DNA from 2 places in the Eubacterium sp. BIOML-A2 genome. Region 1 is predicted to be linked to the other one. Evidence: riboswitches for the same ligand, from Rfam matches in the RefSeq annotation. Region 1 holds a riboswitch; the other holds the start of a gene.
What was found. A riboswitch is a leader RNA that binds a small molecule or an ion and turns the genes downstream of it on or off. The one in region 1 is predicted to bind cobalamin.
Positions count from the first base shown of each region.

Region 2: it holds a riboswitch for cobalamin, as region 1 does, so the genes downstream of both, GKG43_RS13950 (cadherin-like beta sandwich domain-containing protein) here and GKG43_RS08655 (energy-coupling factor ABC transporter permease) in region 1, are expected to answer to the same signal.

Region 1 is NZ_WKZK01000018.1:38,396-42,763, forward strand. It holds gene GKG43_RS08640 (GGDEF domain-containing protein) at 1-263, opposite strand, end outside; gene cobK (precorrin-6A reductase) at 433-1,251, shown strand; gene GKG43_RS08650 (cob(I)yrinic acid a,c-diamide adenosyltransferase) at 1,402-1,929, shown strand; cobalamin riboswitch at 2,008-2,204, shown strand; gene GKG43_RS08655 (energy-coupling factor ABC transporter permease) at 2,308-3,057, shown strand; gene GKG43_RS08660 (cobalt transport protein CbiN) at 3,059-3,370, shown strand; gene cbiQ (cobalt ECF transporter T component CbiQ) at 3,402-4,175, shown strand; gene GKG43_RS08670 (ABC transporter ATP-binding protein) at 4,172-4,368, shown strand, end outside.
Region 2 is NZ_WKZK01000039.1:8,704-13,071, reverse strand. It holds gene GKG43_RS13950 (cadherin-like beta sandwich domain-containing protein) at 1-2,540, opposite strand, end outside; cobalamin riboswitch at 2,810-3,003, opposite strand; gene GKG43_RS13945 (sugar phosphate isomerase/epimerase family protein) at 3,227-4,006, opposite strand; gene GKG43_RS13940 (leucine-rich repeat domain-containing protein) at 4,054-4,368, opposite strand, start outside.

The DNA.
Region 1 (4,368 bases):
CGGCCTGTCTTTGCGTAAACTGTAGAGATGATGAAAAAGGCCAGTGCCGCCGGGAGAAAAAGAAAATGCTGTAATGTGATTGTCCAGCCTTTAATGATAAACGGGGTTATTATGTAAAATAAGACAAGGAGAAGGACATTGAGCAGACTGGAAATTTGAAGCAGGATCAGATTTTTCTTTGCGATTTCATTTTCCGCACTTTTAAAATAGGTTTCTTTTAGGTCTAAGTCTTTCCGAATAAATCCAATTAGATTAAAAAACATATAAAAGCTCCCTTATGTTTGTGGTTTCAATTTGCTATGTGATATATTATACTGTGAAAGAGGTTTAAACACAACCGGAATATTTCCAGGATATGCCAGTTGTTGTACTTAAAATAAAATCTAAGTATCAGACATAAATAGGCTGCGGAAAAGGCGGAGGAAAAGGAATATGGAGAACGGAAGAATGAGTATTCTGCTGTTTGCGGGAACATCAGAAGGAAGAATGCTGGCTGAATTTTTAGGCACGCTGTCTGCGCCAGCCTTCGTCAGTACGGCTACAGAGTACGGAATGGAATGCGTGGAAGGAATTCAAAATATCCGGGTCATAACGGGCCGGATGGATCAAGAGGCTATCTGCGGATTTATCAGGGAGAATCAGATCAGGCTTGTGATCGATGCCACTCATCCCTTTGCGCGCCTGGCCACGGAGAATATTCAAAATGCCTGTAAGGGGAGCGGCGCCGGTTATATCCGCTGTCTGCGGGACGAAAGCGGGACAGGCGGCGCAGGATCTTACCGCAATATGGTAATTGTAAATTCCGTGGCAGAAGCAGTAGAGTATCTCAAAACACGGGAAGGCCGGATATTCATTTCCACCGGGAGCAAAGAATTAAGGCTGTACACAGCGATCGACCATTACAAAGAACGCTGTTTTGCCAGGGTTCTTTCGACAAAAGAGTCCGTGGAAGAGAGCGTGGAGCTTGGATTCAAGGGCTCCCATCTCATCGCCATGCAGGGACCCTTTTCGAAAGAATTAAATACTGCCATGCTGAAATACACAGGAGCAGACTATTTTGTGACAAAGGAATCAGGCAAAGCGGGGGGATTTGAGGAAAAACTGGAGGCTGCCAGAGAGACAGGGGTAACGCTTGTAGTGATTGGAAGGCCTGCAGAAACAGGGTACAGTGTGGAAGAAATAAAGGATTATATTCAGAATATTCTGAATATGGAGGGCAAAGGGGTCAGACCCCTCTTCAGAGGGGTCTGACCCCTTTGCCCTCGTTCTTAAAAAATTACATAAACAAAAGAAAAAAGTACAAACGGAAGAACGGAAAATCATATACAATGATAGATAGTGAAAATTGCATAATCAGACAATTTATGATAAAATAAAAAAGATTTTGGATGAGGTGGGCGCATGAAGAAAGGGCTGATACATATTTACTGTGGAGATGGAAAAGGGAAGACGACTGCCGCAACAGGGCTTGCTGTCAGAGCTGCCGGAAGCGGTATGAAGGTTCTTTTTTCGCGTTTTCTGAAGAATGAGGACTCCGGAGAGCTTAAGATTCTGGATGCCGTGGAGGGAATTACGGTACTCCATATGGACAAATCATTTGGATTCTTCAACACGCTGTCCGAAGCGGAGAAAGCGGAGGCTCAGGAGACTTATGCACGGCTGTGGGATACGGTTTGTGAAAAAGCAGTATCCGGAGAGTATGATATGCTTGTGGTCGATGAGTTTATGGCCGCCTATCATTATGGCCTCATTGATCACACAAAGTCGCTGGCCTTTTTGGAAAAGAAACCCAAGGAACTGGAAGTCGTCCTGACCGGACGGAATCCGGACGAAAAGCTGATCGGGCTTGCGGATTATGTTTCCGAGATCCGGAAAATCAAACATCCCTTTGACCGGGAGATCCGGGCAAGACGGGGGATCGAGTATTAGGGGGAGATACCTCCGATAAAAAGCAGCCAAAAGGGTAATGTTACCCTTTCGGTATATAATTCAGGTCTGGCATACAATTTAAAGGTAAGCTGTCCAAGTGCAGTATAGAATCTGCAGCGGACGGCCGCAGGGGAAGCAGGTGGGAATCCTGCACAATACCCGTTGCTGTAAAGGTGGAATGGTATCCATGATGTCACTGTGAGAATTCTCATGGGAAGGCGGAATACCGTGTTGATGCCTGAGTCAGAAAACCCGCTTTTAAATGGATCTGAATGGTTACGGGGATATGACCGGGTGTTATGCCGCAGATCTCATACGATTTTGTGGTATACCTGGGGGTATTTCAAGACAACATATCACAAAAAAGGAGAGAGAAATATGTCAAAAAAAGAAAAATTCTTACTCAAGGCAGCCATCGCGTTCGCGCTGATGTTTGCCGTCACACCGGCTGTGAATGCAATGCACATTATGGAAGGGTACCTTCCGGTTAAATACTGTATTGCCTGGGGTGTTATCTGTGTCCCATTCCTGGTTGCCGGCCTGATTTCCCTGAAAAAAAGATTAAAAGAAAACAGAAAAACCATCACACTGATTGCAATGGCGGGGGCGTTTATTTTCGTGATTTCTTCCCTGAAAATCCCGTCCGTGACGGGAAGCTGTTCCCATATGACGGGCACAGGGCTGGGGGCAATCCTGTTTGGCCCGGCGGCAGTCAGCGTACTGGGAATCATCGTGCTTTTGTTCCAGGCGATTCTGCTGGCACACGGCGGATTGACAACACTGGGGGCAAACACATTTTCCATGGCGATAGCGGGACCGCTTCTGTCATTTGGAATCTTTCAGCTCTGTAAAAAAATGAATGTGAACCGAAAAGTATCCGTTTTTCTGGCGGCTTTTCTGGGCGATATCTTTACATACTGTGTGACCAGCATCCAGCTTGCACTCGCTTACCCATCCGAGGCCGGAGGTGTTGCGGCATCTGCTGTTAAATTCCTGGGTGTATTTGCACCGACCCAGCTTCCGCTGGCAGTCATCGAAGGCATCCTTACGGTTATCATCGTCATCGGCCTGGAATCTTATGCAAAACCGGAACTCAAGTCAATCGGATTTTTAAAGGAGGCAAAATAGGATGAGTAAAAATACAAAAACAGTCATTATTCTTCTGATCGCAGCTGTATTAATTGCAATTGTGCCCCTGTTCGCGAAGAAAGGCGCTGAGTTCGGCGGCTCTGATGACGCGGGGAGCGTTATGATAGAAGAGATTCAGGGGGAATACACCCCATGGTTTACACCGGTGCTGGAGACTGCACTGGGCGGCGAACTGCCGGGCGAGGTAGAAAGCCTGATCTTTTGTATCCAGACAGGGATCGGGGTTGGCATCATCGCTTTTGTGATGGGACGATTCGTAGAAAGAAAAAAATGGCAGAAAAAGATGGAATAAAGAGGAATAAGCTTCCGGGAAGGAGGGCGGCATGATTGTAGTAGATAAGCTCTGTTATCGCTCCAGATTAAGATACGTAAATGCGGGTGAAAAGTTTGCATTTTCCATGATAACTCTGCTGTTCTGTGTAGTCAGCCGCTCACTCATCGTTGCAGGCGCGGTGTTTGCAGTCAATTCATACCTGACCGTGAAAAAAGGACGCATAGCGGCGGGGCAATACGCAAAGCTGCTGGCGGTGCCTTTTACATTCCTGATATTGAGTACACTTGCGATTATAGTCAATATCTCAAAAGTCCCACTGGATGCTTATGCAATTCCAGTGGGCAGCTTTTTTATCACAGGGAGTTTTCATTCCCTTCTATTCGGGATACAGCTAATTGCGACGGCCATGGCGAGTGTGTCCTGCCTGTACTTTTTATCTCTCAATACGACAATGACAGATATTCTGGACGTGCTGGCAAAACTGCACTGCCCTGAGATATTGACGGAACTCATGCTTCTGATCTACCGGTTCATCTTTGTGCTCATGGAGACTGCTTCCGCCATGATGGTGTCACAGAAGTCCAGGCTGGGCAACAAAGATCTGCGAACCTCGGTGAGTTCCTTCGGAAAGATGGGGGCGGGCCTGCTGCTCCGCGCATTTAAGAGATCCAATGCATTGTATGATGCCATGGAATCCAGGTGTTACGACGGCAGGATCAGAGTACTTGCGGAACATCATCCGGCCAGAAAAAAAGAAGTCGCTGCAATCGCAGTGTTTGAACTGATCCTGCTTGCACTGACAATATGGAGGAGATTCTTATGAATACAGAGGAACAGGATGTCATAATAGAGGCGAGAGATGTCCACTACGCATATGAAGAAGGAGGCCCGCACTCCCTAAACGGCGTGAGCCTGAAAATAAAAAGGGGGAAAAAGGTGGCATTCATGGGTGCAAACGGCTGCGGAAAGTCCACTTTTTTTCTATGCTGCAATGGGATATATAAGCCGGATAAGGG
Region 2 (4,368 bases), on a different contig from region 1:
ACATCGCAGCGAACCTGTTCTCCTAAATCTACCTGCTGCTTAATCTCACCGGTCATCTTATCAATACAGTTTAATACTCCATTATTGGTACACAAGATTACATAATTTTCATTGGTCCAGCAGCCATCCCAATAAAAGCTGCCAAGAGTGTCATCTCTCCAGGTTGCTGCCTTTCTTTCCGTTTGCTGAGATGGATCTTCATCAGTTACGGAAATACAAACGAAACCTGATTTTTTAGTGGTAAAGAATCCAACATAGATATATCCATCATCATAACGAATTGCACTCTCGCTCCGTCCGCCTGCCGGATCCTCATAAACCCAAAGGGATTCCAGTGTTTCTGCATTAAAGCACTGAATTGTACCATTCCCCAGCGGTACAAAGAGCATTCCCTCAGCGTATGTAGGAGGCATCAAACCAAATGTGGTTGGTGTTACTGTCTCGCTTGTCTTCAGGATCTCTCCTGTTTCCTTATCCAGAACATAAAGTTTATTCCCTGAAAGTGTGTAGACTTTGTTGTCAACGATGATCGGTGTTGTTCCGCTAGTCGGCTTAACATATTCCCCCGTCTGGCGTTCCCACTTTACTTCAATGGAATCAGGAGTAATGGGAGTCTTTGCATCCACAACTGACATATTGTCGCGGCCGGAACGGAAGCCCGGATAATCCGCATCAAGTTCAGGAAGCGTGATTTCTGCCGCCTTCTTCAGTTCAAATTCTTTTGTCTCGGACTGGCTGATATTCAGAATACCTGACTGGCCTACATATCCGAGTTTTGTTACTGCATAGCTGTAATCGTCACCTGGGAAAAGATTATACTTGCCATTCTCCGGCCATATACGCTCATTCTCCTCATCATAGATCGTAAACAATGCATCTTTGGGGTTCACCTGCACGGATAATTCAACTTTCTGTACTCTATCGATAATGACGGTATAGGAAGTTTGCTCTGCTGCCCCTTTTTCCACTTTAATAACAGCCTTATTCTCACCATTAACCAAATCCATTTTATAGGTTGAGCCGGTCACTTCTGTTCCGTTAACCATTACCTTTGAATTACCAGCAGCCGGATTCTTAACTGTAATGTTAACCGCATTCACATCACTCAGAACTTTCGCCCTATACTCTGTGGTTGTTTTTTTAAATGCAGGATCAAATTTCAGTGTATCTCCATTTTCATAATTCAACTGCAGGCCTGTCAGAATCGTGAGCTGTTTTATATGCACGGTATAAACTTCTGTTACCCCGCCTTTTGTAGCAGTAATGGTGATATCATTAGGAGTGCCATCATCTTTTATAGCACCTGCCATAGACTCATACTGATTCTTTGCCGTAGATTCAACATTTACATCCTTGCCTGCGCTATCCGTATAAGTATAAACGACCTTCATGTCTTTATCTGTCGTGCCTTGATGCAGCTTGACTCTTAATTGAACGTTTGTGGATGTGTCGCATACCAGCGTTGCCTCTTTTGTAAGTACGTCAAATACAACATTTTGAGCCTGATATCCTTCAATACCTTTCAGGAGAAGCGGTGCTTCCGCGGACTCCAGTGTGAAGTTTTTGGTCTCTGAGTCAGTCAGATTAACCGTCCCTGTCTGAGTTACAAATCCTTCTCTTTCGATCGTATAGTTGTAATCTTTTCCGGCCTCCAGACTGTAAACTCCATCTGTTCCCTGGACTGCCGCTCCGGCATCGTCTGTAATGGTTACAGTGGCATCTGCGGGGTTCGTTGTAACGGTCAGGTCGACTTTTTTAATATCTTTGATGATATTAAGAGTATATTCTTTCCCGACAGTCCCTTCCTTTTCTGCTTTGGCGACAATTGTAGTTTTTTCTTCCGTTAATGGAACCTGGCGTGTTGCGTAGAAAGCACCGTCTTCTAATACAGCAGGCTCACCATTGACAGTGTATACATTATTATCAATATCTCCCCACACCATGGCCACCAGGCTGACTTCAACTGATTCTGTCCCACCCGGAACTGTAATCTCGTACTCTGTTTTGCTTCCATCAAAGCCGGTCAAATATGAATTATCTCCATCTTTTACCAAAATTTCCATAAGAGGCGTTAATCGAACCACGTGTACTGTATATTCTTCTATCTTGTCGTCTAATGTGACAGTGATATGAACCTCTCCACCTTTGATCCCGCCATACTCGACCAAGTTGTCTAACAGCAGTTCTTCACCACTGGTCATTGCTGTTGTCACGCTATCGTTATAAATATTCTGGTACTTAGCCTCAATTGTAGCTCCTGCAGCTTCTTCCTTCAAAACTGCACATATGCCCAATGTCCCCGACTCTTCAACAACACCTACTGTGCATTCTTTTGTTTCAGGGTCAACCTCTGATATTAGTTTGACAGGTTCACCCTCTTCATTTGGATCAGAAGAAAAGCTGATCTCAGACAACATATTCGTATCCGCTGCAGTTCCTTCTGCCAAAACCGGCATTCCTCCAGCAAATACAGTGGTCATCATCACTGCCACCGCCAATAGCCAGGACAACCCCCTTCTTGTTCTTTTCTTTCGTTTCATTCTTTTTAATCCCTCCTGTTTCTCCTTTTTAGCCATAGGCTTGAAATGTACTATAGAAACAGCCAGCATCCCGTTTCATGCATTGACTGTTAGCTATCTTTTAGTAATGCATTCTTCTGTTCTTTTCCGTATCTATACTATTTATTTCAAACCAATACCCTATAACTAAAAAATAAAAGCTCTTCCATCATTCCGATAGAAGAGCTCATCTTTTTTATAATATTATATTTTAAGTATACAAAACGGACTATTTCTTCATCCCAGAAATACATCGTAACAATCATCACGGCAGGTTTTCTGACTTCGCTTCATCCTCCGAAACACCTTCTCAGCATATAAATGCCAATGGTATATCGTTTCTTCGTCCACGTTACAGTAGAGGTGACTGTACCGGTTTTGCACCGGTTTCCCTATTATCATTTCCCGATTATCCGGGAAATGCACCGCAATATATATATTTAATTACTTACTAACAACAATAATCTATTTAATCTATGTAGTTCATTATATAGTATCAACTAGTAAAAGTCCACTGTTTTTTCACACGGTTTTCTCACATTTTTCACAAAAAATTCCGCAACTTTTCACAATTTCACAGAGCATTAACAGACTGTATCAGACTACCATTTTCCAGATATAACTTTGGTAATTTTTCTAGATAGATATGCAAAAATATTCGATATTTATCACCCGGTCTTCATTGCTGACTGCATTTTCTCCCTGCAGCTGCTCACTGCCCTGCCGGACATCAGCACATCTTCCATTATGCTGCACTCAATCGTATAGTCTGCATCCGGCATGTACGCCATAAGCATTTCCAATGTCTCGTCTATCGGTATATTCCCGCGTCCCAGCCCCAGGTGCGAATCCCTGTCCCCACAGTTATCGTGGATATGGACATGTCCCGCGTGCTCTCCAAACGTCTGAATCCAGTCACTCAAAGATCTGGGCGAATAGCAATGTGCATGGCCAATATCCAGGCACAGTTTAAAATCCGGGGATTCAACCTTCTGTTCCACTTCAATCATCGGCGATATTTCCTTATCATACACATTCTCCATAAGAATCTGGACACCGCTTTTTCCTTTCATAAATTCATTCCAGAACTCAGCCATTCGTTTTGCCCAGTCTGTCAGATAATACACACCGGGAAGAAAGCCCGTATGGAAAATTATCTTTTTGGCCCCCAGTCTCTTCGCAGCCTCATATGTCTGCGTAAAACGGGCTTTTGTCACTGCCCTTACCATGGAGTCATATGCCATTGGATTCAAATCCAGAAATGGCCCATGCAGTGTCAGGTTCCTGGTACCTATGTATTCTAACCGTTCTATGTATTCAACGATCTTTTCATTCAGGCAGTCCAGATTTTCAGAAATGGAGAACTCAATACTCTCGATCCCAACATCAGTCGCTTCTACTACCTGTCTCATCTCTTCATCCTTAAGAAGATGACTTGCATATACCATAATATTCCACTCCCGATTCAGACTGTTCCCCTGAATTCTTTTTTTACCTAGATATATTCTGTTTCAAACCCTGAATCACGGCAGTACTTTTCCACTGCCCCGCCCTTTTTACATCGTATCTTTGCACTGCGGTTGATGACCCATGGCCCGATCTCTTCGGGATCATGACCAATCTCAAGCACTTTCAGCCTGTTGCAGCCATGAAACGCCCACTTTTCGATTACTTTTACAGTTGAGGGAATCTTTGTATATTGCAGGCTGTTGCATTTTAAAAATGCACTGTCCCCAATTTTTATTAGTCCCTCCGGCAGTTCCAAGGATGTCAATGCGTTCTGATAAAAAGCCTCTGCGCCGATCTCCCT